Regions from separate parts of the Arthrobacter sp. D1-29 genome, predicted to be linked through region 2. Evidence: predicted binding sites of a transcription regulator. Region 2 holds the regulator's gene; the other holds the start of a gene.
The links. Region 2 encodes LexA, which represses DNA repair genes until DNA is damaged. Its sites were predicted from a motif close to TCGAACANNTGTTCGA; they were not measured.
Positions count from the first base shown of each region.

Region 1: M1E17_RS22690 (shikimate dehydrogenase) is a predicted target of LexA. The motif match lies at 9,609-9,624, and genes of this name have one in related genera.

Region 1 covers NZ_CP096383.1:4,975,799-4,991,701, reverse strand. Annotated here, with positions in the region: gene M1E17_RS22725 (glycoside hydrolase family 13 protein) at 1-1,067, shown strand, start outside; gene M1E17_RS22720 (alpha-amylase family protein) at 1,090-2,784, opposite strand; gene M1E17_RS22715 (TIGR03885 family FMN-dependent LLM class oxidoreductase) at 2,781-3,809, opposite strand; gene M1E17_RS22710 (ATP-dependent DNA ligase) at 3,907-4,995, shown strand; partial or broken gene M1E17_RS22705 (DUF222 domain-containing protein) at 5,170-6,734, opposite strand; gene M1E17_RS22700 (MFS transporter) at 7,062-8,381, opposite strand; gene M1E17_RS22695 (IclR family transcriptional regulator) at 8,618-9,547, shown strand; gene M1E17_RS22690 (shikimate dehydrogenase) at 9,722-10,603, shown strand; gene M1E17_RS22685 (bifunctional sugar phosphate isomerase/epimerase/4-hydroxyphenylpyruvate dioxygenase family protein) at 10,603-12,540, shown strand; gene pcaH (protocatechuate 3,4-dioxygenase subunit beta) at 12,579-13,448, shown strand; gene pcaG (protocatechuate 3,4-dioxygenase subunit alpha) at 13,450-14,013, shown strand; gene M1E17_RS22670 (lyase family protein) at 14,040-15,566, shown strand; gene M1E17_RS22665 (alpha/beta fold hydrolase) at 15,559-15,903, shown strand, end outside.
Region 2 covers NZ_CP096383.1:1,710,414-1,726,316, forward strand. Annotated here, with positions in the region: gene miaA (tRNA (adenosine(37)-N6)-dimethylallyltransferase MiaA) at 1-516, shown strand, start outside; gene dapF (diaminopimelate epimerase) at 648-1,592, shown strand; gene M1E17_RS07960 (class I SAM-dependent methyltransferase) at 1,573-2,187, opposite strand; gene hflX (GTPase HflX) at 2,621-4,189, shown strand; gene M1E17_RS07970 (ATP-dependent DNA helicase) at 4,182-6,245, shown strand; gene lexA (transcriptional repressor LexA) at 6,412-7,167, opposite strand; gene M1E17_RS07980 (LysM peptidoglycan-binding domain-containing protein) at 7,500-7,916, shown strand; gene M1E17_RS07985 (histidinol-phosphate transaminase) at 8,029-9,147, shown strand; gene hisB (imidazoleglycerol-phosphate dehydratase HisB) at 9,216-9,842, shown strand; gene hisH (imidazole glycerol phosphate synthase subunit HisH) at 9,839-10,591, shown strand; gene M1E17_RS08000 (hypothetical protein) at 10,592-10,750, shown strand; gene priA (bifunctional 1-(5-phosphoribosyl)-5-((5-phosphoribosylamino)methylideneamino)imidazole-4-carboxamide isomerase/phosphoribosylanthranilate isomerase PriA) at 10,797-11,543, shown strand; gene M1E17_RS08010 (SseB family protein) at 11,553-12,449, shown strand; gene M1E17_RS08015 (MFS transporter) at 12,507-13,883, shown strand; gene M1E17_RS08020 (DUF1844 domain-containing protein) at 14,042-14,428, opposite strand; gene infC (translation initiation factor IF-3) at 14,812-15,867, shown strand.

The DNA.
Region 1 (15,903 bases), 1.9 Mb from region 2:
CTGCCTTGCCTGATGGGCCCAGGGCGGACGGCATGCTGTACGGCGACGGCGCTCCGCACTACATTTCTGGGCCAAGGATCCACGAGTTCCTCCAGGAAATGCATCAGGAGGTCTTCGAGGGCAGGGACAAGGATCTGCTGACGGTGGGGGAAATGCCCGGAGTCACGGTTGAGGACGCCCTTCTGTTCACCGATCCCGCGCGCGGCGAAGTGGACATGGTGTTCCAGTTCGAACACGTGGCGCTGGACCAGGAGGGTGGCAATAAGTGGCGGCCCAGGAAGCTCCAGCTCACAGACCTCAAGAAGTCCCTTGGCCGCTGGCAGGAGGCGCTGGGGGAGCGCGGCTGGAACAGCCTGTACTGGGGAAACCACGACCAGGCCCGCGCAGTCTCGCGGTTCGGGGATGACGGCCAGTACCGTGAGCTGTCAGCCAAGATGCTGGCCGCTGTCCTCCACCTGCACCGCGGAACCCCGTACGTCTATCAGGGCGAAGAGCTGGGCATGACCAACATGACGTTCGGCGCCATCAGCGACTACCGCGACATCGAGGTCCTCAACCACCACCGGGAAGCCACCACCCACCTTGGCCACACGGATGCCGAAGTCCTCGCCGCCCTGGCGCCACTGAACCGGGACAACGCCCGCACCCCGGTCCAATGGGACGCCAGCAGGCATGGCGGCTTCACTACCGGGTCCCCCTGGATCGCTGTAAATCCCAATGCCAACACCATCAATGCCGCTGCCCAGGTGGACGACCCGGATTCCGTGTACAACTTCTACCGCCAGGTCATTGCGCTGCGCCACACGGATCCGGTAGTGGCCGACGGCGATTTCACCATGCTCCTGCCTGAGGACCCGCACGTCTACGCCTTCCGGCGCTCGCTGCCGGGCGCCGAGCTTCTGGTGCTGGGCAATTTTTCCGGGGCGCCACAAACGGCCGACGTCGGGATCCCAGCCTGGTCAGATATCGTCCAGTCAGATGCCGTCCAGGTTTTAGGGAACTACCCGGCCTCCCCGGGATTTGAGCTTCGTCCGTGGGAAGTGAAGGTGCTGCGCCGGGAAGCGTAATCGCTGGTGGGCCCGCAGCCAGTCACGGCGCCAGCCGGTCGCCGGGATGGTGCACCCTGAACCATTTGTAACCATAACGGCCCAGCTCCACCGTGAAGGCGCCGTCGGGTTCCAAAGGCACATTGTCGCCGTCGAGCACGTCCAGCAGGACGGCACCCTTGTACGCTCGCGGCCCGGTGTCCTCCGGCCCTGCCCTGCCGGCGACTTTCACCGGGTCCTCGCCGAGGTTGTGCAGCAGCACCATGGTGGCGCCGTCCGAGCTGCAGGTGTGGGCGAAGACCGCAGGCTCCGGCTGGTCCATCATGGCGAAGTGGCCCCACCCCAGCTCCGGCGACTCACGGTACCGCTGCATCAGGATGGCCATAAAGTTCCAGAGGGAATCAGGATCCCGTTTGGCGGCCGCCGCACTGACATTCTCCGGCCCGTACTCGCCGCGCACCAGCGGAACCACCAGGTCTGAGGCCTTGGCATCCGAGAAGCCCCCGTTCTTCCCGTTGTTCCACTGCATCGGGGTTCGGACGGCGGCCCGGCTTTTCTGCTTCAGGTCCTCGCCCATGCCGATCTCCTCGCCGTACAAGAGCACAGGGGTCCCGGGCAGGCAGAACAGCAACGAATAGACCATCCGGATCCTGTCCGCATCACCGCCGAGCATTGGCGGCAGCCGGCGGCGCAGCCCGCGGCCGTAGATCTGCATGGATTTCTCGGGACCGAAGGCGGCGAAAACTTCCTGCCGTTCGGCGTCGCTGAGCTTGTCCAGCGTCAGCTCGTCGTGGTTGCGGACGAACATGGCCCACTGGTTGTCCGGGTGCAGGGCGGGCCTGCTTTTGAGGGTCTCGGCCAAGGGCCGGGCATCCTGTCGCGCCAGGGACAGGTAGAGGTGCTGCATGGACATAAAGTCGAACTGCATGTTCAGCTCATTGCCGTCGGGCCCGCCGAAGTATTCCAGCTGCTCCTTGTAGGGCAGGTTGACTTCGCCCAACAGCACCGCGCTGCCGTTCCGGCGGTTCACGAAGCTGCGCAGCGCCGTCAGGTACTCATGCGGATCAAGGTTCGCGGCCTCGTCCTTGGGCTGGCCGCGGGTTTCCAGGAAGAACGGGACGGCATCCAGCCGAAAGCCGTCCAGCCCCAGCTCAAGCCACAGGCCCATTGCCTTGGCGATCTCGTTCCGGACAGCCGGGTGGGTGACGTTGAGGTCCGGCTGGTGCTCCGCGAACATGTGGAGGTACCACTCGCCGGTGGCGTCATCCTTGGTCCACAGCGACGTTTGCTCCCCCGGAAACACCACTTCGGACGAGGTGTCCGGCGGAGTGTCCTTCCGCCAGACGTAATAGTCCCGGTAGGGGTTGTCCGTCGATTTCCGGGCTTCCTGGAACCAGGGATGCTGGATGGAGGTGTGGTTGACCACGAAGTCGGCGATGACCCGCATGCCCCGGTCCTTGGCCGCGCGGATGAACTCCACGAGGTCCCCCATGGTGCCCAACCGGGGATCTACGGTGAAGAAGTCAGTGACGTCATAGCCGTCATCCCGGTCCGGCGACGGGTAGAACGGCATCAGCCAGATGCATGTAACGCCCAGTGCTGCGAGGTAGTCCACTCGCTGGGTGAGGCCGGCGAAGTCGCCGGTGCCGTCGCCGTCGTCGTCGAAAAAGGTCTCCACGTCCAGGCAGTAGATGACCGAGTTCTTCCACCAGAGGTCTGAAGTTTCCGCGATCCTCATGGTGTGGCCGCCTTTGCCATGGTCTCGTTTGCCTGCGTCACTTTGACCGGATTCTCCCTTGCGACGGTCCCACGGAGCCGGGGAAGGACATCGGCTGCGAAAGCCTCAATGAAGGGTCCCTGCTCCTGGCCCACAAAATGCAGGTAGAGCTCCTCGAAGCCGAGCTCTCCGTAGCCGGCAAGCCACTCGGCATGACGGTCCAGGCTGGCCGAGACGTTGACGGATTTCCGCACCTGGTCCTCGCCCACGTGGCCGCTGACGCCGTCAAAATGCCCGGCGGTGGGGAGATCCCAGGGGATGGGCGGAGCGAAAGTATTGCTGCGCCACTGGTCCAGCGCCACCGCCGTTGCTTCTCTTTCACTCGGGGCCCAGGACAAATGCACCTGCAGGACTGCCTTTCCGCGGCCGCCGTTGTCCCGGTACGCGGCCAGCATGTCCTTCAGCTTCGCGGCCGACTGGTTGACTGTCACCAGGCCGTCGGCCCAGGAGGCGGCGCGGCGTGCGGTGTCCACACTGATGGCCGGCGCGATCAGGGGAGGCGGAGGCTCGGGAACGTCCCAGATCCTTGCCTGTTCAACGGTCACCAGGCCGTGGTGGGTCACTTCCTCACCGCGGTGCAGGCGCCGGATCACGTCCACACATTCCTCGAGCCGGCGCTGGCGGGTCTCCTTCGGCGGCCAGGCATCGCCGGTGACGTGCTCGTTCATGTTCTCCCCGCTGCCGGGGGCCATCCAGAACCTGCCGGGAAACATTCCGGCAAGCGTGGCAGAGGCGTGCGCGATGATGGCGGGGTGGTAGCGCTGCCCGGGTGCCGTCACCACGCCGAAGCTGAGGTTGGTGGTGGCCAGTGCAGCTCCCAGCCAGGACCAGGCAAAGCCGGAGTGTCCCTGCCTGGCGGACCAGGGCTCGATGTGGTCCGAGCACATGGCGGCGTCAAAACCCGCCTGTTCTGCGTGCTGGACGTCCTTGAGCAGCTGGGCGGGACTGATCTGTTCATGTGAGGCGTGAAAGCCGACGGTGACCATCGTTAAGGTCTACCGTCCGGCGGTGTCCTGTGTCGAGGGCCGGCTTGAGGTGCCCTAGGCCTACCGCCGGCGCGGCCGCCGGGTAAGAATGGGCACTATGCAACTTCCCGTGATGCCGCCTGTCCCGCCAATGCTCGCCAAATCCGTCAGCGGAATTGGTGGTATCCCGGCGGGGCGTGCCCTGAGTTACGAGCCCAAATGGGACGGTTTCCGGTCCATTATTTTCCGCGACGGGGACGACGTGGAGATCGGCAGCCGGAACGAGAAGCCCATGACCCGGTACTTCCCCGAGCTGGTGGAAGCGCTGAAGGAGAACCTTCCGCCGAAGTGTGTGCTGGACGGCGAGATCGTGCTCGTGGGCGCTTCCGGGGACAGGCTCGATTTTGACGCCCTGCAGCAGCGCATCCACCCTGCGGCCAGCCGCGTCAAGCTTCTTGCTGCCCAGACCCCGGCGAAGTTCGTGGCCTTCGACCTGCTGGCCCTCGGCGACGACGATTACATGGACCGGCCGTTCGCCGAGCGGCGCGCTGCCCTGGAGAAGGCGCTCGCCGCCAGCCGGGCTCCTGTCCATCTCACCGCCGCCACGCAGGACAAAGACCTGGCGGAACAGTGGTTCCAGCAGTTTGAGGGCGCAGGCCTGGACGGGATAGTGGCCAAGCCTCTCGACGGCCGGTACCAGCCGGACAAGCGCGTGATGTTCAAGGTCAAGCACGAACGCACGGCGGACTGTGTGGTGGCTGGCTACCGGGTCCACAAGAATGGGGAGGACGCTGTCGGTTCGCTTCTGCTGGGTCTGTACAAGGACGACGGCGTCCTGGCCAGTGTGGGGGTCATTGGCGCCTTTCCGATGAAGCGCCGCCAGGAACTGTTTAGGGAGCTTCAGCCGCTGGTTACCGATTTCGACGGTCACCCCTGGGCGTGGGCCAAGCAGGAGGAAGGTGAACGCACACCGCGGAACGCCGAGGGCAGCCGTTGGAGCGCAGGCAAGGATCTGTCCTTTGTGCCGCTCCGCCCCGAGCTGGTGGTTGAGGTCAGGTACGACCACATGGAGGGGGACCGGTTCCGCCACACCGCGCAGTTCAACCGTTGGCGGCCGGACCGGGATCCGGAGTCATGCACCTACGAGCAGCTGGAAGAACCGGTTAACTTCGATCTGGAGTCTGTATTGGAGACGGGCAGGCCATAAGGGTGCTGCCCCGGGAAGTGTTGGCTGATCGGAGATGGAGGCACGGCCATAGGCGCGGCTCCTTCCAGCAGCCCAGAGGAGCCGATGGTCCGGAGATATTGGCCTCCACAGCATTGTTGTTTCTGGATTGCCGTTTTGTATCCAAGTGTGGATGATCACCAGGAGCACGCCTCCTTACGCACGGGCGTGCAGGAACCGCTCCAAGCCGTTCTCTCCCAGGGACAGTCCGGTGTGATGGAAGTCCGGGGAGTGACAGGAAGCATTACCCGGCGTTGCGTGCGGCCGGTCCGTGTTTGATTGCAGTTCGGGCTTCAATGCTTTAGGCCAATGTGGTGGTTCCCAGTCCTGGTGTTCACTTTTGTAATGGCGGCCTGAGGGTGAGATCCAGCCGGGCGGTTCGTTCTTTGTGGCCGGCGTGGGTTTCCAGCCGCTGGTGTGTCGGAGCCGATGGTGTTTGGGGCACGGCTGCCCGAGGTTGCTGATCCCTGTGGTTCCGCCATGGTGCCATGCGAGGAGGTGGTCTGCTTCATTGTCCAGCGACTGGTTGCTGCAGCCGGGGAACGGACACTTGCCGTCCCTCATCCGCAGCCAGTTCCGCATCGCTTTGGTGAGCCGGTAACTCGTGCGGCCGATCTCCAGAGGTGCCCCATCCCGCGGGTCAATCAGCACACGGTAGAAGGAGTCGGCCCCGTTCGCGACGACGTCCCTGGCCATCGAAGCGGGGATGGGCCCGTACCCGTCCAGCATCGCCGGCTCATCTGAGCCCCCAGCAGGGAAAACACCGGCACAGTGACCAGGACCTGTGCCCGGGGCGACGGGACCTGCCCGGGGGCCATTTCTTGGCCATTCCCGCTGCTCCCGCCGTTTCCGATACTCTTGCCATTCCCGCTGCTGTCGCCGTCCCCGCTGCTCCCGCCGTTTCCGCTGCTGAGGAGTGCGGTGGCGAGCACGTCGGTCCGCAGCTGGGTGAGGGTTCGGGCCTCGGCTGGCCCCTGCAGGCTGCGGGAAATGGCGGTGATCCGGTTCCAGATTCCGCTGGCCTCGGTTGCAGGAAGATAGGCGGAGAGCCAGGCCATGCCGTCCTGATCCGGAGTGTATTCCACCCGCCGGTCCAGGTGCCCCTTGGCGTGCCGCTTCTCGATGCTCTCCTTGTGGTGGCGTTCACGCCAGGTTCGCGCCATGGCGCGGAACCGGGACGCGGGCATTTCGCCCGCGGGGCAGCCGCGGGCCGCGTCCAGGGCGTCCGGATCGAGGAAATGCGCTTCCAGCGAGGCGGCGCCGGCGGGATCAAGACAGGCGGATTCATCGACCATTGCCCTGGCGTGCTGCCAGGAGATAGTTCCGAGCTGCAACGCTGTGAGGGTGAGCGGCAATGCTGTGGTGAGTTGCTGTGCTTGGGACAGCAATGCACCAGCGGCACGGGAACCAACGGTCAGCACGCAGGCGATCTCGGCAGTCACAGCCATCTCTTGCGCCGTGGCATCCTGTGGCGACGCCGCCGGCCCTGCGATCGACTTGGTGGTATCAGCGAACTTCACGGCAGCGTGGGCCTTCAGAGCCGCCATTTGCGCCTCTGTCCGCCTCGCCCCCTCAAGGACTTCCAGGCAACCATCGGCCAGAAGGCGGAGCGCATCGGCACCAGAGGAGGCCGCAGGGGAAGCGTCCGTTACTTCCGCAGTCAGCGCAGCAAAGGCGGCGTCGATTGCCGCAAACGCCTTCACCACTGCCCCGCTATCCATGTATCTATCATCTTGCGAGGGTCTGACATTTTAGGATCGGGCCAGGTGCGGCACCTGGGGCGGCGTCCCAGCCAGCCATCCGACGTCGAACTTTGCAGCAGCGGCGTCCCAGCCAGCAGATCGCCGTTGAACGTTCGTGCCCTATTGAATGCTCCGCCCTCTACGGGCCACGCCACGCCGTCGAGCTTCTGGACCTCTTGCTCCGCGACGGCGCGGAACGTTCCAGGCGCAAACACCCAACGCGCCGAAAGCCCGGCGCATCATGGGACACGCCGGGCTTCCGGCCACCAAGCGGACAGGAGCGTCAGGGCGCTGCCGCCGAATGCCTTACTTCAGGCCGAGCTGCTTTGTGGGGGTTTTGAACGTTTCCTTGGCGGTGAGGGCTGAAGTGGCCGCCACCACGCAGATGATTGCGGTGAAGATGCTGATCTGGACCCAGCCTCCTGGCTTGATCCCGCCCATGGCTGCCACGACAGCCGGCGCAAAACCTGCCATCAGGAAGCCAAGCTGGGTGCCGATGGCCAGGCCAGAGAAGCGGACTTTGGTGCTGAACATCTCGGCGTAGAAGGACGGCCAGACAGCATTGGAGGCAGCATAGCCGCAGGAGAAGAATCCGATGGCGGCGAGGAACATGAGCGGGACGCTGCCGGATTCCAGGCTGAGCAGGAAAACGGGGGTCAGCACGGCACTGGAAAGGGCGCCGTAGATGAAGACAGGCTTGCGGCCAACCCGGTCGGCGAGCATTCCGAACACGGGCTGCGTTCCCAGGGCCACCAGGTTGGCGCCAACCACCAGCCACAGTGTGGTGGTCCCGTCAACACCGGCAACTGTTTTGGCGTAGCTGATGGCGAGGGTACCGAACACGGTGGAAACGGCAGCGATGAAGGCGCAGCAGACAACACGCAGCACGTCGCGCCAGTGGGATTTCAGGAGATCGGCGACGGGGAGTTTGGAAATCTGGGCGGTCTTCTGGGCCTCTTCGAAGGCCGGCGGTTCGTGCAGCGTGCGTCGGATGAAGAACGCCACCAGCACCACCACGGCGCTCAGCCAGAACGGGACGCGCCAGCCGATGCCGTACTTGATCTCGTCAGGAAGGGCCAGGACCGGGATAAAGACGAGGGCGGCGAGGATCTGGCCGCCCTGGGTGCCGGTAAGGGTCCAGGATGTAAAGAACGAGCGGCGGTTGTCCGGCGCGTGTTCCAAGGTCATGGAGGAGGCGCCTGCCTGTTCGCCGGCTGCCGAGAGGCCCTGGCACAGCCGAGCCAGCACCAGCAGCGCCGGTGCCCACCAGCCAACGGTGTTGAAGTCCGGCAGGCAGCCGATCAGGAACGTTGAGGCGCCCATCAGCACCAGGGTGAACATCAGCACTTTCTGCCGGCCCACCCTGTCACCGAAGTGCCCCAGGATGACCGCGCCCACGGGACGCGCCACGTAAGCAAAGCCGAAGGTGGCGAAGGACATGATGGCTGCGTTGGCGTCGGCGCTGGGGAAGAAGACTGTGGGAAAAATCAGGGCGGCCGCCGAACCGAAGATGAAGAAGTCGTAGTACTCGACGGCGCTGCCCAGGAAGCTGGCGACGGCGGCCTTCTTCGGTGTCCCGGCCGGGGCGACAGTGCCCGGCTCCGCGGACGGAAGTGTCTGGCTCATGGAGTTCCTTTTGTGTGACGACATTGTCTGGGATGGACCTGGAGGGTCGCAGCCGCCGCTGCCTGGGTGAAGGCGGGAGTGCGGGGGTGTGGCTGGATCCACTGAAGGACCCGGACTAGTAGCCACATGGTGGGAGCTACTTGTGCGATACAGCAATGATGGCTGTGAGGGTGGTCACCTGTCAAGAAAATAATCACCATCTAGAAATAGTTGCCACGATGTGGGAACATCGATCTATGAGTGTGAACCAAACCACAGCCGCCCACGACGCAACCTCCCACCAGCCTTCCGCTGACGCCCAGCCCGCCCACGGCCCCTCCGCTGACGCCCAGCCCGCTGATGCCCAACCCGCTGGCGCGCCACCCGCTGACGCGCCATCTGCTGAAACCAAGGGAGCGGCAGCCAAAGGATCAGACCGGACGGACATGGTAGGCAAAGCCCTGGGCCTGCTGGTGCTCCTCGGTGATGAGCCCCGCGGGGCCAGTGCCGCGGAGATCTCGCGCCGTGCCGAGTTGCCCTTCAGCACCACGTACCGGTTGCTGGGTTCGCTGACCCGGGACGGTTTTGTGGATTATGAACCGGATGGCCGCCGCTACCACCTGGGCCTGCGGATCTTCCAGCTGGGCCAGCGGGCGTCCAACCACCACGGCTTCGCCGGCACCGCGCTGCCTGTCCTGCGCCGCGTGACGGAACAGACTGGCGAGGCCACCATCCTCAGCGTCAGGGACGGCCATCATCACCTGACCGTCAACAAGGTGGATGGCCCGCAGATGTTCCGCGTCACCAGCGATCCTGGCCACCTCGGCGCCCTGCACACCACCGCTGTGGGTAAGGCGCTGGTGGCCTTCGCCGAAGACTCCGAGCGCGAACGCCTGCTGCAGGAGCTGGAACTCGAGCCACTCACCGAGCATTCCATCACCGACCGCGCGGCCTTCCGTGCCGAAATCGAGCAGGTTCGGCGCCAGGGCTACGCCGTCATGGACGAGGAGAATGAAATCGGCATGAGGGCCGTGGCTGTTCCCCTCCTGAATGGACAGGGCCATGCTTTCGCATCACTGGCCACCGCCGTGCCGGTCTTCCGCCTTGAGCTCGATGCGTTGCTCGCCCACGTGCCGCTGTTGCAGGATGCGGCAGCCGAGCTGTCGGCCCGGTTGCCCCAGAGATGAGCGGCTTCGGAAGGCCACAATGCTCGCCAGCGGACCGTCGTCGAACTCCTTTGTTCGTATCTAGAACAAGCGTGCGAGCAGTGAACAAGTGCTGTACTGTAATCCCTACCTGGTCCGCAGCGTCCGCCTTGAGCCACGCTGCCCGCCCGGTGCCGTATCGAAGGAGCTGCCCGGATGAGTAATCGAACTGAGTCCTACCTTGTGGGACTGGTCGGCGATGGCGTGATGCCATCACTCACTCCCCACATGCACGAACGCGAAGGTGACGTGCAGGGCCTGCGCTACCTTTACCGGCCCATCGATCTCCTCGAAATCAAGGAGCCGGCAGAATCCGTCGGTGACCTGCTGAAGAGCGCCCGCAGCCTGGGTTTCAATGGCTTGAACATCACCCACCCGTGCAAGCAGCTGGTCCTTCAGCACCTGGACGAGGTTTCCCATGATGCCCGCAGGCTGGGCGCGGTCAACACCGTAGTGATTGAGGACGGCCGGTTCGTTGGCCACAACACAGACTTCTCCGGGTTCGCTGCCGCCCTTGCCTCCGGACTGCCCGGCGCCCGACTGGACCGCGTGGTCCAGCTCGGAGCAGGCGGCGCCGGATCCGCCGTCGCCTATGCCCTGCTCACCGCTGGAGTGCAGCAGCTGAACCTGGTGGACATGGACCCTGCCCGGGGCGCGGCCCGAGCCGCCCAACTGGCCGGCTTCTTCCCGGACCGCACCGTGACAGCGCGGACGACGGCGGAGCTGCCGCAGCTGATGCCGCTGGCCGACGGCCTGGTGCACTGCACCCCGGTGGGGATGGCAGCCCACCCGGGAGTGCCCCTGGACCTTGACCTGCTGGAACCCCGGCATTGGGTGGCGGACATCGTCTACCGTCCCATCGACACGGAGCTTGTGCTGGCTGCGAGGGACAAAGGCTGCGAGGTCCTGGACGGCGGGCGCATGGCCGTGGGGCAGGCAGCTGACGCCTTCCGGATCTTCACCGGCCTGGAACCTGACGCCGGGCGCATGCGTTCGCACTTCCTGGAGCTCGTTGCCGCAGAAGAGGTGGCCGCCTGATGCGCACCGGAATTGCCACCGTCTGCCTCTCCGGCACCCTGAAGGAAAAGATGCAGGCGTGCGCCATCGCCGGCTTCGACGGGATCGAAGTCTTCGAACAGGACCTGGTCACGTCACCGCTGACGCCGGAGGACATCCGCAAGATGGCAGCGGACCTTGGCCTCACCCTGGACCTCTATCAGCCGTTCCGCGACTTCGACAGTGTTCCTGACGAGCTGCTGGCCGCGAACCTTCGCCGCGCCGAAGCCAAATTCAGGCTTATGTCCCGCCTGGGCGTGGACACCATCCTGGTGTGCTCCAACGTGGCCACCGCCAGCGTCGACAGCGACGACCTCCGCACCGAGCAGCTGGGCCGCCTGGCCGAACTCGCCGGGGAGTACGGGGTCAACGTCGCCTACGAAGCCCTCGCCTGGGGCAAGTACGTCAACGACTACGAGCACGCCCACCGGCTGGTGGAGGCCGTGGACCACCCCAACCTGGGCACGTGCCTGGACTCCTTCCACATCCTTTCCCGCAACTGGGACACCGCACCCATCGAGGCCTTCAAGCCGGAAAAGATCTTCTTCGTTCAGGTGGCCGATGCCCCCAAGCTGTCCCTGGACGTGCTTTCCTGGAGCCGGCACTACCGCGTGTTCCCCGGCGAAGGCCAGTTCGACCTCGCCAAGTTCATGGGCCATGTTGTCCGGGCCGGGTATTCAGGGCCGGTGTCGCTGGAGGTCTTCAACGACGTCTTCCGCCAGTCCGACGTTGACCGCACTGCCGTGGACGCCATGCGCTCGCTGATCTGGCTTGAGGAACAGAGCGCCGCGTGGCTTGCCGGGGCCTCCGTCGAAGTCAAGGCCGGCAGCGCTCCTGGCTCCCGCCGTCGTTATCCCATGGAACTGGCCACGCTGCCCAAGGTGAGCGAACCGGCCGGATTCAACTTCGCCGAGGTCAAGGCCGAGGACACCGTTCAGCTCGAGAAGCTCTTGGGGCAGCTCGGCTTCGAATTCAACGGACGCCACCGCACCAAGGACGTCCAGCTCTGGACCATGGGCCAGGCCCGCGTGATCATCAACGAGCAGGCGGCGTCGCACTCGGAACCGGCTATCGCCGCGCTGGGGTTCGACGTCGATTCGCCCCTGATTGCTTCCGCCAGGGCACAGCAACTCAAGGCGCCGGTGGTGGCCCGGAAGGTGCAGGCCGACGAGGAAGTCTTCCAGGGCATCTCCGCGCCGGACTCCACCGAGATCTTCCTGTGCCAAGGCAGCCCGGACGGCACCGCAGCCTGGACTGCTGAATTTGGCCAGGCGAACGAGTCTGGCCAGGCGCATGAGTCTGGACAGGCGCAATCTGGAGGGGACCTGGAACACCCTTCCCTGCGGGACGGCGCCACCGCTCATGCTGTCATTGACCACGTGAACCTTGCCCAGCCGTGGCAGCACTTTGACGAAGCCGTTCTTTTCTACACCAGCGCGCTGGCCCTGGAACCGCAGCCCTTCGCCGAAGTTCCGAGCCCCAGCGGGCTGGTCCGCTCGCAGGTCATGCAGACTTCCGACGGCGCCGTACGGCTGGTGCTGAATCTCGCACCCGTGCAGCAGGCCCAGAGCGAGATCCGAAAAACGTACCAGGAACATATCGCCTTCGCCGTGGACGACCTCGTGGCAACGGCGCGGTCCGCCCGGGACCGGGGCCTTGAGTTCCTGCAGATTCCGGCCAACTACTACGAGGACCTGGACGCCCGGTTCAAACTTGAACCGAAGTTCCTGGCCACGCTTCAGGACCTCAACCTCCTGTATGACCGGGATGCCGACGGGGAATTCCTCCATTTCTACACGGCCACCGTAGGCAGTGTGTTCTTCGAAATGGTGGAACGCCGGGGCAACTACGGCGGCTATGGGGCGCCCAACGCTCCGGTGCGCCACGCCGTCCAGTACGACTCACTCCACCGTTTCTAAATCCGCAAGAACAACCACCCACCCGAAAGGAGCCAGCCGTGCCGCAAGAAGCCAACCAGCTTGGGACCGACGAGCTCGTACCGCATGCGGAACCCCGTGCCGCGCACCTGCCCCTGGACCGCGCCATCGAAACCCAGGCCGATCTCAGTGCAGAGATCAACGCCATGAGCGACGCCTACGCGCGGAAGCTGAAGGAGGGCACCCCGGCCGAAACGCAGCCCCGGCTGGACTACCCGCCGTACCGCAGCAGTATCCTGCGCCATCCCACCAAGAGCCTGCACCACGCGGACCCGGAGACCATCGAGCTGTACTCGCCGGCCTTCGGGCACCAGGACGTACACCAGCTCGAATCCGACCTGACCATCCAGCACAACGGTGAACCCCAGGGTGAGCGGATCATTGTGCAGGGCAAAGTGCTCGACGGAAACGGCCGCCCGGTGGCAGGGCAGCTGGTGGAAATCTGGCAGGCCAACGCGTCCGGCCGGTACATCCACAAGCGGGACCAGCACCCCGCGCCCCTTGATCCCAACTTCACCGGCATTGGCCGCTGCATTACGGGCACGGATGGTTCCTACCGGTTCGTCACCATCAAGCCAGGTGCCTATCCCTGGAAGAACCACCTGAACGCCTGGCGTCCGGCCCACATCCACTTCTCGCTGTTCGGCACAGAGTTCACCCAGCGCATCATTACGCAGATGTACTTCCCCGGGGATCAGCTGTTCCCGCTGGACCCCATCTACCAGTCGATTGTGGACCAGGACGCCCGGGACCGCCTGGTGGCCAGCTACGACCACAGCCTCACCGAACCCGAATGGGCATTGGGCTACAACTGGGACATCGTCCTGACAGGATCCAAACGGACCTGGACCGAAAACGAGGCGCTCGGCGCGGCCGGAGATGAGGAATAACGTGAACACGACTCCCAAACTTGTGGCCACCCCCGGCCAGACCATCGGACCCTTCTACGGCTACGCCCTGCCCTATGAAAAGGACAACGAACTCCTTGCGCCGGGCTCGCCAGGTTCCATCCGGCTCCAGGGCACTGTGTACGACGGCGCCGGGGAGACTGTCCCGGACGCCATCCTGGAAATCTGGCAGCCCGACGCCGACGGCAAAGTCGTGCAGCGCACCGGCTCCCTGGTCCGCGACGGCTACACCTTCACCGGTTGGGGCCGCGCTGCCGTGGGCTACTCCGGCGTCTACACCTTCACCACCGTCAACCCCGGTCCCACCGAGGCAGGCGCCGCACCGTTCATCGCGGTGGCGGTTTTCGCCCGCGGCCTCACGAACCGTCTCTTCACCCGCATCTACCTTCCCGAAAACGAGGAAGCCCTGGCCGCCGATCCGCTGCTCAGCTCGCTTGATATGGACCGCCGCAAGACCCTCATCGCCCGCCGGGACCCCGACGGCGGGCTCACCTGGGACGTCCGCCTGCAGGGTGAGGGCGAAACAGTGTTCCTGGACTTCCAGTGACAGACGCTCCAACGGCTGACCTTCCAGTGACTAATTCGCCAGTCACCGGCGCCGGCCACTTCAGCAGTACAGCTGACGGCGACGTCGGCCTGCTGAGTCCTGTTTCGGCGTCGCCGCTGGTCGCGGCGCTGACCGGGGACAGGGCAGTGCTGGGCGCCATCCTCGCCGTCGAAGCCGGCTGGGCCGCCGTACTGGAAAAGGCCGGCCTGGCGCCGGCCGGTTCCGCCGCCGTCGTGGTTTCCGCCGCGGACGCTGGACGTTACGACGTGGCGGACATCGCCCGCCGTGCCCAGGGTGGCGGCAACCCTGTGATCCCGCTCCTGGCGGACCTCCGGAAGAATGTTCAGGCGCTGGACAGCGCCGGTATCGGTGCCACAACAGCAGTGCATACGTCATTGACCAGCCAGGACGTGCTGGATACCGCCCTCATGCTGGTGGCCCGGCACACCGTACAGGCGGTGCTCGGCGACGTGAAGCGCACGACGGCGGCGCTCGCCGCCCTGACGAAACAGCATGCGGAAACGCTGTGCGTGGGCAGGAGCCTGACGCAGCACTCCCTTCCATTCACGTTTGGGCTGCGGGCGGCCCAGTGGTTCCACGGTGTGGCCGCCGCGGGCCGGCAGCTGGAGAGCCTGGAGCTGCCGGTCCAGTTCGGCGGAGCGGCGGGAACTCTCGCCGCCGGCACAGCCCTCACCTCCGGTGCGGTTTCCACCCCCTTCACACTCGCGGATCGCCTGGCCTCCCAGCTGGGTCTGGCGGCAGCACCCACACCTTGGCACACTAACCGCCTGGCCGTCACGTCACTGGGCAACGCACTGGCCTCAGTACTGGACGCGTTCGGCAAGATCGCAGCAGATGTCGTGTTCCTGAGCCGTCCCGAGGTTGCCGAACTCGCCGAGCCCCTGGCGGCCGGTCGCGGGGTTTCCTCGGCGATGCCGCACAAGCAGAACCCGGTCCTTTCCGTCCTGGTCCGCAGCGCCGCCCTCCAGGCTCCCGGCCTCGCCGCCCAACTGCACCTGGCCGCGGCCAACTTCAATGACGAACGCCCTGACGGCGCATGGCACAGCGAATGGCCCGCGCTCCGCCAGCTACTGGCCCTGTCGCTTGGCGCGGCCGGGCACGTCCGCGAGCTGGTCGAAGGGCTCCGGACCTACCCCGACGCCATGCGCCGCAACCTTGACCTCGCCGGGCCGCTGGTGCTGGCCGAGGGAGTGGCCGCCGCCGTGGCCCCGCTGCTCAAGGACGCCGACGGGCAGGAGGGCGGCCCTTCCGGCAAGCAGCAACTGCAGGCCCTGGTGGACCGCACGCTTGAGGCGCCCGCCGCAGAACAGGGTGCCACCTACCGACGGCTCCTTCGTGAAGCCGTCCCGGCGAACCTGCTCCCCGATGACAAGCTGGCCGAGCTCCTGGATCCGGCGAACTACCTGGGCCAGGCCGGCGTGATCTCCCGCCGAATCCTGGCCGCCTTCCCGGATTTCGCCGCCCAGGACAGCCCCCTTCCGAAGACCACGTCATCCGCCCACACCGACGCGAACGGAGCCAACCATGGCTAAACCGGCCCTCAAAGCAGTCCTGCTTTCGCCCCAGCGCGCCCTCGGCAGCCACCCCCTCCTGGTGCTGGGTCCTTCCCTCGGGACCTCCACCATCCTCTGGAATGAGGCCGCGTCGATCCTGGGCAAAGACTTCGACGTAGTGGCCTGGGACCTCCCCGGCCACGGCGTGTCACCGGCAGCCACCGAAGGGTTCGACGTCGCGGGCCTTGCCGATGCCGTGGTGGAGCTCGTTGACTCCATCGCCCCGGGTGAGGCCTTCCACTACGCCGGCGTTTCCCTCGGCGGAGCCACCGGGCTGCAGCTCGGCATCAAACACGGCGAACGGCTCAAGAGCCTG
Region 2 (15,903 bases):
GAAGGCAGCGAGGCCCTTCTGGCACGCCTTCGCGAAGTGGATCCCGTGTCTGCCGCCCGCCTGTCCGACGCCCGCAGGATCGTCAGGGCACTTGAGGTCCACCAACTGACGGGCAGGCCCTTCAGCTCGTTTATGCCCCAGCGCGAGTACTTCCAGCCGGCTGTCCAGATCGGACTGGCTGTGGACAGGGAGGTGCTTCGTGACAGGCTTGCCCGGCGGGTCCACGGAATGGTGGAGGGAGGGCTGCTCGACGAGGTGCGCCGGCTCGATGCGGCTGGCCTGCGCCGCGGAAAGACCGCTCCTCGGGCATTGGGATACTCCCAGTTCCTCAAGGTGCTCGACGACGAAGCCACCGTGGAGGAGGCAACGGAGGAAACCATCGTGGCCACCCGGCAGTTCGCCAGGCGCCAACTCACGTGGTTCCGGGCCGATCCCCGGATCAGCTGGCTGGACTGGCAGGATCCTGAGCTTCTGCCCAAGGCCGTCCACATCGTCAAGACACAACCGGGCACCTGACCCCTGACGTGCTCGGAGTTTTTGTCCATTTACGGCGGGTTGCAGTCGCGCGAAGTCGCCACATCTGGACAAAAACTCAGCGGCGGGGGCTGGATTGTCTGGGGTCCCTCCGTGGCCGGTAACCTTGGACTATGGACGCAACCCTTTCCGAGACCACTCAGCCCGCCCTCAGCTCACTGGGCGGACTGCGGTTCTCCAAGGGCCATGGCACCGGCAACGACTTTGTACTGATCGCCGATCCCGAGGGCGTCCAAGCAATCGATCCGGACCAGGTGGCCACCCTGTGCGACAGGCACCGTGGCATCGGGGGCGACGGACTGATCCGGGCCGTGCCCTCACGGTTCCTCCCCGAAGGCAGGGAACTGCTGGCCCAAGCCCCTGACGCCGAGTGGTTCATGGATTACCGCAACGGCGACGGTTCGCTGTCCGAGATGTGCGGCAACGGGGTCCGTGTCTTTGTGCACTTCCTCCTGGCCGAGGGCCTGGTGGACCTGCCCGAAGGCGGCGCACTGACCATCGGAACACGCGGTGGCGTCAAGACCGTGGTCCGGACGGGAAATGGCTACGCCGTTGACATGGGCCCGTGGGAGTTCATTTTTCCGGGGGATGCCACCGCCAAGGCCATGGATTCCCTGGTCAGCGCCGACGGCCTCGATGTACCCCGGCCTGCCCTCTCAGTCAGCATGGGCAACCCGCATACTGTCGTTGCGCTTGCTGAATTCTCGGAGCTTGAGGCAACCCGGCTTTTCACGCCTCCCCGCGTTGATCCGGTGCCTGCAAACGGGACCAACGTTGAGTTCGTCGTCCCCGCCGAACCCCTGGTTCATAACGGCGTGGGCATGGTGACCATGCGCGTCCACGAACGGGGTGTAGGCGAAACACAATCCTGCGGCACTGGCGCCTGCGCCGCCGCGGTGGCCATCAGGCACTGGGCCGGAGCCGAGGCGCCTGACACCTGGAACGTCAAGGTGCCCGGGGGCGTCGTCGGCGTTAAGTTCTTTATCGGACCGGGCGGGCACGAGCACGTAGAACTCAGCGGACCGGCCGTGATCGTAGCTAGCGGGACGCTTTCCTGACACGCAGGATCCGGAAGGACTTGGACGTGGACTCACGGCTGACCGTGAACGATTCATCAAGCTCTGTGGACAGCCAGCGCTGAAGGGAGTCCGAGCCCAGGTTTTTCTGGACCACCAGCCAGGCCGAGCCGCCTGGCGCCAGCCGCGGGAGCCAGAGCTTCAGCAGCGAATGGAGTTCGTCTTTACCAATGCGGATGGGCGGATTGGACCAGATTGTATCGAAGCGCACATCGGCGTCCACGCCTTCCGGCGTGGTGGCAGTGACATTGTCCAGGCCAAGGATCCGGGCGTTTTCGTTCGTCAGGGTGATGCAGCGTTCATTCACGTCCACTGCATAAACGTGCGCGTGCGGGGCACGGAGAGCCATTGTGAGTGCTATCGGGCCCCATCCGCAGCCGATGTCCAGGAGATTGCCTGTGGGCGAGGGAGCCGGAACTTCGGCGAGCAGCACGGCAGTTCCCTTATCGATACCCTCCGGGCTGAAAATCCCCGCGGAAGTCTGCAGCCTGCGCGTCTCCCCGGCGAGTTCCACAGTAAGCGGTTTGCGGGTGAAAGGCCCGGCGGGCGATGCGCTGAAATAGTGTGCGGACTCCATAACTGGCCAGATTAGTTGGCCGCAGGGGCGTATGGGAAACCGCTGCCGCAAGGTTCTGCTAATCTGGAACGCATGTTCTTGATCTTCGAGTAGCCGGCACGGGTTTCATCCCGTCCCGCAGCCAAGTCCCGCAGCGATGCAGGTGTCAGCCTTCCGCAACTGCGCAACACGCAGGCCTGCCGTGCCTGTTTAAACGCCGGGCATTACTCGAAAGAATCAGCCTTCCTGCTGGTCCAATCCTGTCGTTGCCGGCGTCCTTCCCATAACGCCCACGTTCACGGACGTGGAACCCACGCTGTGCGCGGCCGCTTTGCCAGGCAGCGCAGCAGACCAGGAGGCAAGGATGACTGTATGCCGTCAGCCCAGCGCGAATACTTCACCACTCACCAGTGATCGGCACTATTCTGGAAATGCCGAATCTTCAAAGGAGAACATGACCAGCCAGCCCAACACCGGATCCGATCCAGCAGCCCAGGACATGAGTCCTGAGGAAATACAAGCTGTCATCGACCGGATTCTCTCCAAGGATGTACCGGCCAGGAACGCCGCTCCCGCAGACGGCGACACGAAGGCCGTTTTTGGCAAAGCCCAGGCAATATCGCGTCTGGACGAAGAGCACACCAGCTACGACGGCGACCAGCAGGACCTCGAGGAACGCCGGGCGCTCCGGCGTGTGGCGGGCCTGTCGACAGAACTCGAAGACGTCACCGAGGTCGAGTACCGGCAGCTCCGGCTGGAGCGGGTGGTACTGGCCGGGCTCTGGACGGAAGGGACCCTGGCTGATGCCGAGAATTCCCTCCGTGAACTTGCCGCGTTGGCTGAAACCGCCGGCTCGGAGGTCTTGGATGGCCTGGTGCAGCGCCGTGCCAAACCAGATCCAGGGACTTTCCTGGGCTCCGGAAAGGCGCTTGAGCTCAAGGACGTCGTGATGGCCACCGGCGCGGACACTGTGGTGGTGGACGCCGAGCTGGCCCCGTCACAGCGCCGTGGCCTGGAAGACATCGTCAAGGTTAAGGTCATTGACCGTACGGCGCTGATCCTGGACATCTTCGCCCAACATGCGAAGAGCCGCGAGGGCAAAGCCCAGGTGGAACTCGCCCAGCTCGAATACCTCCTGCCGCGCCTGCGTGGCTGGGGCGAATCGATGTCCCGCCAGGCCGGTGGCCAGGTGGGTGGGGCCGGTGCCGGCATGGGCTCGCGCGGTCCCGGCGAGACGAAGATCGAACTGGACCGCCGCCGAATCAGGACCCGCATGGCCAAACTGCGGCGTGAGATCAGCGCCATGAAGCCTGCGCGGGAAACCAAACGGGCCAACCGGCGTCGGAATTCTGTCCCGTCCGTTGCTATCGCCGGGTACACCAATGCCGGAAAGTCATCCCTGCTGAACAGGCTGACCGATGCCGGCGTCCTCGTGGAAAATGCTCTCTTCGCCACGCTGGATCCCACGGTGCGCAAGGCCGAAACCGCAGACGGGCTGGGCTACACCCTGGCCGATACTGTCGGCTTCGTCCGCTCGCTTCCGACTCAGCTGGTGGAGGCGTTCCGTTCCACGCTGGAGGAGGTGGCGGACGCAGACCTGATCCTGCACGTTGTGGACGTCTCGCACCCGGATCCGGAAGGCCAGATCGCGGCGGTCCGGAAGGTCTTCAGCGAGGTGGATGCCCGCAAGGTACCTGAAATCATCGTGCTCAATAAGGCCGACGCCGCCGATCCCTTTGTGGTGGAGCGCCTTAAACAGCGTGAACCCCGCCATGTGGTTGTCTCTGCGCGGACCGGCGAGGGGATCGCTGAGCTGCTCAAAGCCATCAGTGACGCCATTCCGCGCCCCAGCGTCAAGCTGGAGCTCCTCATCCCGTACAACCGGGGTGACCTGATCAGCAAACTGCACGAGACCGACGCCGAGATCCTGAGCCTGGATCACGGTGAGGACGGCACCCGTGCTGTGGTGATGGTCCGTGAAGGCCTCGCGGCTGAACTGGAATCATTCACCAGCAATGACTGAGCTGGTGGCGGGGGATATTTCGGAAACGGCCGGCGAGGAGTTCGTGATAGAACTCCTCGACCGCGCCGTTGCCGGCATGGGAGGGCAAAGCCGGACAGGCCAGCATGAGATGGCCCGTCAGGTGGCACGGGCCATCGAAACCGGCGACCATCTCCTGGTCCAGGCCGGAACCGGCACCGGGAAGTCGCTGGCGTACCTCATCCCGCTCATCGCGCATTCCCTGGTGAGTAGCAAGCCCACCCTGGTCTCCACCGCAACCCTGGCACTGCAGACCCAGATCGTGGGCCGTGACCTGCCCCGCCTGCTCAAGACCATCACGCCCGCCCTGGACCGCCCGGTCAAGGTGGCGTTGGTCAAGGGACGTTCCAACTACGTGTGCCGGCACAAGCTCGAAGGTGGGTTCCCTTCGGAAGAGCCCGCCGAAGGCCAGCTCTTCTCCCTCGGCGAGGACACCAGTGTGCCGCACTTCGCCGCAGCCCTGGGCGGTCCGGCATCCCAGCTGGGCAAGGAAGTGGTGCGCCTGCGTGAGTGGGCGGAAAAGACTGCCACGGGTGACCGTGACGAGCTGCTTCCCGGCGTCACCGATCGCGCCTGGCGTCAGGTGTCCGTCACCTCGATGGAGTGCCTGGGGGCGCAGAAATGCCCCCTGGCAGCGGAGTGCTTCAGCGAACTGGCGCGCCAGGACGCTGCCGAGGCCGACGTCGTGGTGACGAATCACGCCATGTTGGCAGTCAGTGCTTTCGAAGGACTGGCCGTCCTGCCCGAATACGACGTGGTGGTGGTGGATGAGGCCCACGAACTCCAGGACCGCGTTACCGGCGCAGTATCGGGGCAGCTTTCCGTTGCCATGGTTCACGCTGCCGCAGCCGGTGCCCGTAAGCACACTGCCATCACTGTCGATGCCCTGAATGCGGCGGCCGCCAATCTTGAAGTTGCCCTGGCCGGCGTCCCCAACGGGCTGCTCCCGAACGGCCTGAACGATGAACAGCTGGACTGCGTTGACCAGCTCCGTGAGGCTTGCCGGGCAGCCCTGTCGGATTCAAAAGGGGACAGCAGTACAACGGCCGACGGCGGGCGGCAGCTTGCCCGGTCCCGGCTCCTGCTGATTCTTGAACTTTGCGAACGGCTCATTGCGGCGAAGGACAACCGTGAAGTGGTGTGGTTTTCGCGCGCCAGCTCGTTTGATCCCCAGCAGGGCTATTCACAGCCTGATGAAAGTGCACCGGTTTTGGTCAACATCGCCCCGCTCAGTGTTGCCGGCAAGCTGCGCGAAGGACTCTTTGCCGGCCATACCGTTGTGCTCACGTCAGCCACGCTCGCCATCGGGTCCGCCTTCGAGCCGACGGCCGGGGGACTGGGGCTGATAGGGGAGGGTGCTCCCAGCTGGACAGGAGTGGACGTAGGGTCCCCCTTTGACTATCCAAAACAGGGGATCCTCTACGTTGCCGGGCACCTGCCCAAACCGGGCCGGGGTGCCGCGCCGGAGGCGCTGGATGAACTCGAAGCGCTGATCCGCGCTTCCGGAGGCGGCGCCCTCTGCCTCTTCTCATCACGCCGCGCGGCCGAAGAGGCCGCAGAAGCGTTGAGGCCACGGCTCGGCCTCAGCATCCTCTGCCAGGGTGATTCCACCATGACAGCCCTGGTTAAGCAGTTCGCCGACGAGCCCGATACCTGCCTCTTCGGAACGATGTCCCTGTGGCAGGGAGTTGATGTCCCGGGCGGATCCTGCCGGCTCGTGGTTATTGACCGGATACCGTTCCCGCGGCCGGACGATCCGCTGATGACGGCACGTTCACGTGCCGTAGCCCAGGCGGGCGGAAACGGATTTATGGCTGTCTCCGCGACACACGCCGCCATCCGCCTGGCCCAGGGGGCCGGCAGGTTGATCCGATCCACGGGAGACAAGGGTGTGGTGGCGGTGCTCGATTCCCGGCTGGCAACCGAGCGTTATGCCGGTTTCCTTCGGGCTGCGCTGCCCCCCTTCTGGCCGACGACAGACCGCAAGATAGCTTTCGCCGCCCTTGAAAGACTGGCCAAGGAAAGCCCACGGACCTGACCGAAGCCCGGGATGGTATCTGGCGCGTTTGGAGGCCGGCCCAGATGACGGGCGAGCCGCTGGGGCCGGCCGGTTGCCCGCCCTGCCAGGCGGGCGCAAGGACTAGCGGGGTCTCCTCCAAGCGGCCCGCCCCGACCAGGACGGGCGGCTGCTCAGGGATGCGCTGCTACAGAGAGCGCAAAACTGAGACGACCTTGCCCATGATGGTGGCGTGGTCTCCGAGAATGGGCTCGTACTGGGTGTTCTGTGGGAGAAGCCACGTGTGGCCGTCCCGCTGGCGGAAAGTCTTCACCGTGGCTTCGTCGTCCAGCAGGGCTGCGACAATATCGCCGTTGGCGGCGTCCGCCTGGCGCCGGACAACTACCCAATCGCCGTCGCAGATCGCAGCGTCAACCATTGAGTCCCCGGCAACCCGCAGCATGAACAGTTCGCCCTGGCCCACCAGCTGACGCGGCAGCGGCATGACGTCCTCAACCAGCTGGTCGGCAAGAATCGGGCCACCGGCTGCGATCCGGCCTACAAGGGGCACCATGGCGGTGTCCATGGCAGTGGGCAGATCCATAACCGTCCCGCCATCAACGCTGCGCAAAACCGGAGGCTTGGCCGATGCTGATCCCGCCGGTTTGGCCGTGCCGCCGTCCAGGGTGAGCGGCATCAGGACCTCCATGGCCCGTGGCCGCTTGGGATCGCGCCGCAGGTAGCCCAGTTTCTCGAGCTGCGACAACTGGTGCGTGACGCTGGACAGGCTTGCCAGGCCCACGGTGTCGCCGATCTCGCGCATGGATGGCGGATACCCGTTGTCATTGACCGAGCGCTGAATTGTTTCCAGGATCTTTTTCTGGCGTGCTGTAAGCCCCTTCGGGACCCTCTGGGGCTGCCGACCCCTCTGGGTCGCCCTGCCGTCGGCGGCTGGTGCTGCCATATTCGCCAATGCCTTTCCGTTGCCCCGGGTGTCCGGCCGCGGGTGCCGGAACCTCCGGCCTGGATTGTCAGACCCTGCTGATCAACTACAGGAGTGGTTGTTCTTTGATCCAAACGTAGGGCAGCCGCAACGCTTTTTCAAACATTTGTTCTAGCGAGTCTCGACAATGTTCGTTGATAAGTGCTAAAACTGAGAAGGCAAAGTTCGAACATGTGTTCTATTCGTTGCCTGCGGTATTCGAATACTCGGATCGGCAGATGACGGCCCACCCGGGCCGCAGGAACGAATAGAACACTCCGGGCAGCACAGTATGGTCCAGGAGGGCTCATTTCATGTCAGCTATATCCGCTTCACAGGCTCGCCATCCGCAGCTCGTCTCCGTCCAGCAGCTCACGTCCCTGCTGGATGCGGAATCGCAGCCCCGTAAGGAACCCCTGCCGCCGCTCCGGCTCACGCGCCGGGGGCGGATCGTGCTCATTGGTATTCCCCTCATCCTCCTGGCTGCGCTGCTGCTGTCCCTGGTGGGCTTTCTTAACGCCCCGGCGAAGGCGGCAGACTCCACCGCCGGCCTGGCCCTGACGCCCACGGTGTCAGTTACCGTTCAGGGCGGGGAGTCGTTGTGGGGTATCGCCGCCACAGTTGCGCCGGATCGTGATCCCCGGGATGTCATCGCGGATATCGTTCAACTCAACAACCTCAGCGCGGGGACCGTTGTGCCGGGGCAGCAGCTGTTCGTCCCTACCAAATAGCAGGATCCACAGCTCATGACGTCCCTCGGCAGCCAGTGCCTTCCCCTGAATTGCGGACAGCCGGCAGGCTGTCACATTTTCCGGGCACCAGCATGGGCACTAAACTGTTCAGGTGAATGACCAGCTAGAGCGTCTGAACCGTCTTCCCCTCCGGAGCAACCTCCGCGGGCTGACCCCTTACGGTGCCCCGCAACTGGATGTGCCCATCCTGCTGAACGTGAACGAAAACACCCATGGTGTTCCCGCGGACGTGCGCGCCGCCATCACTGAAGCCGTGACGGAAGCCGCTGCCGGTTTGAACCGCTACCCGGACCGCGAATTCAGCGAACTCCGGGAGGCCCTGGCTGAATACCTGGGCCACGGCCTGAACTCCACCAACATCTGGGCGGCGAACGGCTCGAATGAAGTGCTCCAGCAGGTCCTTCAGGCCTTCGGTGGCCCGGGACGCAAGGCCCTCGGGTTCCCGCCCACGTATTCCATGTACCCGCTGCTGGCCAGCGGTACTGACACTGAGTACATTGTGGGCCAGCGCGCTGAAGGCTATGGGCTGAGCGCGGAATCGGCCGCCCTGCAGGTCAAGGAACTCCAGCCAAACATTGTTTTCCTCTGCTCACCCAACAACCCCACCGGCACCGGCCTTGGCCTGGATGTGGTGGAGGCGGTGTACTCCGCGGGTGAGGCCAGCCAGACCATAGTTATCGTTGACGAGGCCTACCACGAGTTTGCCCATGACGGTACTCCCAGTGCCCTGACGCTGCTGCCCGGCCGGGAACGCCTTATTGTCACCAGGACCATGAGCAAGGCCTTTGCACTGGCAGGCGCTCGCCTGGGCTACATGGCCGCGGCGCCCGAAGTGACAGATGCCCTCCGGCTGGTGCGGTTGCCGTACCACCTGTCGGCCGTCACCCAGGCCACCGCCCTCGCAGCCCTCCGCCACCGCGAGGCACTTATGGCAGACGTTGAGGACATCAAGAAACAGCGGGACCGGATCGTCGCCGAGCTGACCAGGATGGGCCTGACGCCGGCCGCCTCTGATTCCAACTACGTCTTTTTCGGGGGACTGGAACGGCCCCATGCTGTCTGGCAGGAACTGCTGGACGCCGGCGTGCTGATCAGGGACGTCGGCATCCCCGGCCATCTGCGTGTCACCGCAGGCACTGAGAGCGAGACCACAGCGTTCCTGACCTCCCTGGAAAGCATCCTGGCCAGCCAGGCCAAACTCCCCGCCTAAACTTGATATAGAGGCGCTTTAGTCGCCTGCAAGAATTCCCGTACTCCTTCCGAAAAGGACATATGACCATGAGTTCCACCGGATCGAACGCTGCCCAGGGCCGGACCGCCAGCATGGAGCGCGCCACCAGTGAATCGTCAGTGCTCGTGGAGATCAACCTTGACGGAACCGGCGTTTCGGACATCGACACATCGGTCCCGTTCTATGACCACATGCTGACGGCGCTGTGCAAGCACTCCCTCATCGACATGACAGTCAAGGCAACCGGTGACATCCACATCGACGTGCACCACACGGTAGAGGACGTGGCCATCACTTTCGGCGAGGTCCTTCGCACGGCACTGGGCAACAAGGCCGGGATCCGCCGCTTTGGTGAAGCCACGGTGCCGCTGGATGAGGCGCTGGCGCACGCGGTGGTGGACGTTTCCGGACGTCCGTACCTGGTGCACGGCGGTGAGCCGGCGGGACAGGAATATCACCTGATCGGCGGCCACTTCACCGGCTCGCTCACACGCCACGTGTTTGAGGCGATCACGCTTCACGCCGGCATTTGCCTCCACATGAACGTCATTGCCGGCCGGGACCCGCACCACATCGTGGAAGCGCAGTTCAAGGCATTCGCCCGGGCGCTGCGCGCAGCTGTCGAGCCTGATCCGCGCGTGGAGGGAATTCCTTCCACCAAGGGTGCGCTGTGAGCGGGCAGATTCTTCGTGACGGTGCCGTGATCGATCCGGAGTTGTTGATCAAGCCCGCGTCGCCCGAAGGCAAGCCCACCGTTACGGTGCTGGACTACGGCTCCGGGAACATCCGCTCTGCGGTGCGCGCGCTCGAACGCGCAGGAGCAGAGGTCATCCTCAGCGCCAAACCGCAGGACGTGCTCAATGCCGACGGCCTGGTGGTGCCCGGCGTCGGCGCCTTTGAGACCGTCATGCGGGAATTGAAGGCCGTTGATGGCATCCGCCTGATTGGCAGGCGTGTCGCCGGTGGCCGGCCCGTCCTGGGCATTTGCGTGGGCCTGCAGGTCCTGTTCGAAGCCGGCGTTGAGCATGGAACTGAAGCTGAAGGCATGGGGGAGTGGCCGGGGAAAGTGGAGCTCCTCCCCGCCGACGTGGTGCCGCACATGGGCTGGAATACCGTGAAGGTTCCGGAAGGATCGAGGCTCTTCGCCGGTGTGGAGGAGGAGCGCTTCTACTTTGTCCACTCGTACGGCGTCCAGGAATGGAACTTCGACGTGGTGCAGCCGCGGATGGCGGCGCCGCTGGTGACGTGGTCCGAGCACGGTGCCCCCTTCATCGCCGCGGTGGAGAACGGGCCGCTCTGTGCCACCCAGTTCCACCCGGAAAAGTCCGGCGACGCCGGGGCACGTCTCCTGCGCAACTGGGTGGACGGACTCCGCAAGCCTGCGCGGCAAGACGGACCAGCACAACAAGACGGATCAGCCTAAATGTGGTCCATCCTCCTGATGGGCCTCGCGGGGCTCCTCGTGGGCGGAGCCCTGTCCTTCAGGCAGCAGCACAAACCCCTCTGGACCCAGATCTGCTTCTACATCCTTGCGGGCATGTCACTTCTGACCGCCTACCTCCTTTCCCTGCCCGCCACCTAGCACCACTGCCAAACCCCTTTCCTGCCCCCCACACTGAGGACTTGAGATGACCACCGCACATGATCTGCCGGTTCTTGAACTGCTGCCAGCCGTCGACGTCGTAAACGGCCAGGCCGTCCGGTTGGTGCAAGGCGAGGCAGGCAGCGAAACCAGTTACGGCACACCGCTGGAGGCGGCCCTGAACTGGCAGGAGCAAGGCGCCGAATGGGTGCACCTCGTGGACCTCGACGCGGCGTTCGGCCGTGGTTCGAATGCAGAACTGCTCCGCGAGGTGGTGGGCCGGCTGGACATCCATGTGGAGCTCTCAGGCGGACTTCGGGACGACGAGTCACTGGAGGCGGCCCTGGACCTGGGTGTGGCACGGGTGAACCTTGGTACTGCGGCGTTGGAAAACCCTGACTGGACCCGCCGGGCCATTGACCGCTTCGGCGACCGGATCGCCGTCGGCCTTGATGTCCGCGGGACCACCCTGGCAGGCAGGGGCTGGACAAAGGAAGGCGGGGACCTTTGGGAGGTCCTGGGCAGGCTTGAAGAGGCTGGGTGCTCACGCTACGTCGTGACGGATGTTACGAAGGATGGCACGCTGCAGGGGCCCAATGTTGAGCTGTTGCGCCAGATGGTGGAAAAGACGGGTAAGCCTGTGGTGGCATCCGGCGGCATCTCCAGCCTGGACGACCTGAAGGTCCTTCGCTCGCTGGTTCCGCTGGGCGTGGAAGGGGCCATCGTTGGCAAGGCCCTGTACGCGGGGGCCTTCACCCTGCCCGAGGCACTCGACGTCGCCGGCCGCCGCTAGGCAAACCCCGTGGACTCCAGCAGCAACGGTCAGACCGCTGGCAGCAGTCCGGCACAGCGCCACCTCCCCGGGCACATAGCCGCAGCCCTTGCCGGCGCGGGCGGATCCACCGATTCCGCCGGCCAGCCCTGGGAGGGCCGGAGCCTGGCTGGGGACGATGCCAAGATCCACAGCTTCGAGGACGACGACGGAGCTCCCGACGCCGGCTACGTCGCCGCGGTCCGGGGACTCCTGGACGGCAGCGGCGATGAAGCGTCAGTGGTGGCTTCCCTTGCCACCGCCAGGGTCTTTATCCCCATCATTGCCCAGCTCGCTGAAGAAGCGCAGGCAGTGGATGGTTTGTCGGCAGACAAGCAGGCCGACATGGCGCTGGTAACTCTCAGGGCTGCCGACGGCAGGACGGCCCTGCCGGCTTTTACGTCGGCGCAAGCACTGGCCGCCTGGCACCCGGAGGCGCGGCCCGTGGCCGTATATGCGGCCCGTGCTGCCCTGTCCGCAGTGGCGGAAGGTGCCGAACTCCTGGTCCTTGACCCGGGCTCGGACGTCACCTTTGTGGTGCGCCGGCCGGCGGTGTGGGCACTGGCGCAGCAGCGTGACTGGGTTCCTTCCTACGCTGACGAAGCCCTCGCCGCGGAACTTTCCGAGGCCGCGGCCGCCTTTCCTGCTGTGCGCCGTGTGGGGCTCCTGCCAGGGGCAGGCATCGCCACAACCACACGCGCGGGAGCCGAACTGTCCGGCGGAGGGTCCGGGCCAGAGCTGCAGGTGGTGCTGTACCTCGAGGATGGCCTTGACGCTGCGGCCGTGCGGGAGCTGGTGGCGGACCTCCAGGCGGCGTGGTCCCGGAATGTATTGTTTGGTGAGCGGGTTGACTCCATCGAAATCAAGTTAAGGCGCGCAGCACACTAGCTGACGGTCAGCGGGGAGATCCCCTGGCTGCCGTCGGCAGACCAAAAGGATTTTTTCGTGAATTTCGCTCTGTACCGGGATCTGTTGGCGGTGCGGCCCATCAGGCGGCTGCTGCTGGTCGGCATGATTGCCCGTATACCCCATTCAGCCGCAGGCGTGCTGCTGACCCTGCACATTGTCCTCACCCTGGATAAAGGCTATGCCGCGGCCGGAGCTGCGGCGGCGGTGATGACCATCGGCATCGCCGTGGGAGCCCCGTGGCGCGGCCGCCGCGTTGACATCGTGGGCCTGCGTAAAGCCCTCATCCCTTCCGTGGTGTCTGAAACTGTGATCTGGTCAGTTGTTCCCCATGTTTCCTATGAGTGGTTGCTGCCGCTGGTTTTCGTCGGAGGACTGCTCACCCTTCCGATCTTCAGTGTGGTGCGTCAGTCACTCGGAATCCTGGCCGACGGCGACCAGCGCCGCACAGCCTTTGCCCTGGATGCGATCACCACTGAAATGGTGTTTATGATCGGCCCGGCCGCCGGAGCCGTGGTGGCAACCAGCGGCTTCACTGTACTGGGGCTCACCGTCGTGGGCATATCAACATCCTTGGCCGGGTTGTTCCTGATGTGGTTCAACCCACCCACGCGAACCCCCGTCGGCACCCGGGAGGCCGATCAGCACCGTGCAGCTGATCAGCAACGCGCGGCCGATCAGCAACGCGCGGCCGAAGCTGCAGTGGTGGCAGCAGCCCCTGCCCACCTTCAGAAAGCAGCTCCAGATCTGGCACCGGCCGAACGGGCCGGAGTCAGTGGCGGATCCAAGGGAACGGCCGGAAAGCAGCCGGCGGCCGGGGGGCAGTCAGGGCTCCGGCACAAGGTGGCGCACAACTTCACCTGGTTTACGGCCACGGTAGCCTCGCTCTTCGCCGTGGCTGCCGGCGCCGGCATGGTCCTGAGCGGCACTGACGTTGGGATCGTGGCAGCCCTTGAAATCGGCGGCCACCAGGCGGAGATCGGGATCGTTTTCCTGTTCTGGTGCGCGGCCTCGGTGGTGGGCGGGGTGATCTATGGTGCCATGCACCGCCCTGTCTCTCCCATCGTGCTGTTGCTTGGGATGGCTGCCCTGACCATTCCGCTGGGATTCGCCCATGACACCTGGACCCTGGCCCTCCTGTCCATCCTGCCGGGCCTCCTCTGCGCCCCGGTCCTGTCCGCGGCCTCCGAAAAGGTGGCAGAGCTGGTGGACGAGCGGCGCCGGGGCGAGGCGATGGGCTGGTACGGCTCCGCCCTGACCGCAGGCGTTGCGCTGGGCGCGCCCCTTGCAGGGGTCTTTATCGACGGCGTGGGTTCATCAGGAGGGTTTGTATCAGTCGGCGTGGCCGGAGTGGCGCTGTGCCTCATCGGAATGCTCCTGCAGGCACGCAGGCGGCGCCGGGTGGCTTCCGCCTGACCCAGGGACCGCACCGGAGCCGCACTGGAGGAACATACAGCGTTGCCAGCATCCGATCTTCAGCGCTGCACTCAGTTGTTTACTTAACGACGACGGCGGGTGGACCGTCATGGTCCGCCCGCCGCCGCCGTCGTGATTGGCTATTGAATTGGAACCGTTTAGTTGACGGCGCCGGTGTATTTCTCGCCCGGGCCTTTGCCCGGGGCGTCCGGGATGATGGATTCCTCGCGGAACGCGAGCTGCAGGGACCGGAGGCCGTCGCGCAAGGGACCGGCATGCTGGGAGCCGATCTCGGGTGCTGCCGCCGTCACCAGTCCAGCGAGAGCCGTGATGAGCTTCCGGGCCTCGTCCAGGTCCTTGAGTTCCTCGGCGTTGTCCTCCGCAGCCAGCCCCAGCTTCACGGCAGCAGCACTCATGAGGTGAACTGCGGCTGTGGTGATGACCTCGATGGCGGGCACTTCGGAGATGTCCCGGATTTGCTGGCTCACGTCGTCGGCGGCGTCGGCGGGGGCGAAAACGTATGAATTACTGTCTGGGGTGCTCATACTGGTAAGCTTGTCACAGACCGACTGAATGTCGTTATTTTGCTATGTAAGGTCCCACCGGCGCCAAGATGCGTTGGTCGGGATTTTTTCTGTAGAATGGCATGCAGTTTGCAAGCGGAGTTCTCTCCCACCCGCGCCAGCCGATTTCCCGTCAAGCAGTTTCTGGGAAGCAAGGTTGCCGGGTACTTGGTCGGGCATCAACCCAGGCATACGCCCGGGGACATGCGTGCAGTCTCAGGAGAGGCTGTCACATCCGATCTTCGAGGCCTTCGATTGCTCCGGCAGTTGGGGGCCTTCTCTATTTGCCGGTGGAATACCACAACAATCACAGGAGCTTTAACATTAGCGAGCCAAGAATCAATGAGCGTATCCGCGTCCCCGAGGTGCGGCTGGTCGGCCCTGCAGGTGAACAGGTAGGAATCGTCCGTATTGATGATGCCCTGCGTTTGGCTGCCGAGTCCGATCTTGATCTCGTTGAAGTAGCACCTCAGGCAAAGCCTCCGGTGTGCAAGCTGATGGACTTCGGCAAGTACAAGTACGAGGCCGCCGTCAAGGCACGTGAAGCCCGGAAGAACCAGACCAACACGGTTCTGAAGGAAATCCGCTTCCGCCTGAAGATCGACACCCATGACTACGAGACCAAGCGCGGGCATGCACTGCGCTTCCTCGGCGCCGGTGACAAGGTCAAGGCCATGATCCAGTTCCGCGGCCGTGAGCAGCAGCGTCCGGAGATGGGCATCCGCCTGCTCCAGCGCTTTGCGGATGACGTCGCCGAGGTTGGCGTTGTTGAATCCAGCCCGCGCATCGATGGCCGCAACATGGTGATGGTTGTGGGGCCGCTCAAGAACAAGGCCGAAGCCAAGGCAGAGGCACGCCGGGCAACCCAGCGTGCCGAAGCGAAGGCGCAGAACGAAGTCAGGGCATCGGGCGGACGAATCGACGTTTCCGGCGACGACCAGGCACCCCTGACGCAGTCGCTGGCAGATCTTCTGCCGGAAGGTTTCGCCATCACGACGGAACCGGAAACCGAAGCGCCGGAGACCGAGGCTGCAGCCGCCGCTGAGGCCGCCCCCGCTGAGGCCCCTGTTGCGGAGGTTCCCGTCAAGGAAGCCGCCACGCAGGACGCGCCCCGGCAGGAAACGTCACGGCAGGAAGCGCCCCAGCAGGCGGCTCCCAAGGCCGCCGCTCCCAGGCGCGAGGCTCCCAAGGCTGCGCCGGCCGCCGCCAAGGCACCGGCCCCTGCGGCCAAGCCTGCGGAAGCAGCAAAGCCCGCTGCGGCCGCTGAGACGCCCGCGTCGGCAGCTCCGGCCCCCGCTGCACCGAAGCCAGCCGCAGTTCCCTCGCCGCCGAAGCCGGTTGCCAGGCCTGCAGCCCCGAAGCCTGCAGCCAGGCCCGCCCCTAAAGCGGGTCCGAAGCCGGCCGGCAAGAAGACCACCTAGTTCAAAGCTGCAGGAGGTTTGTCCTCCCGCAGTAAG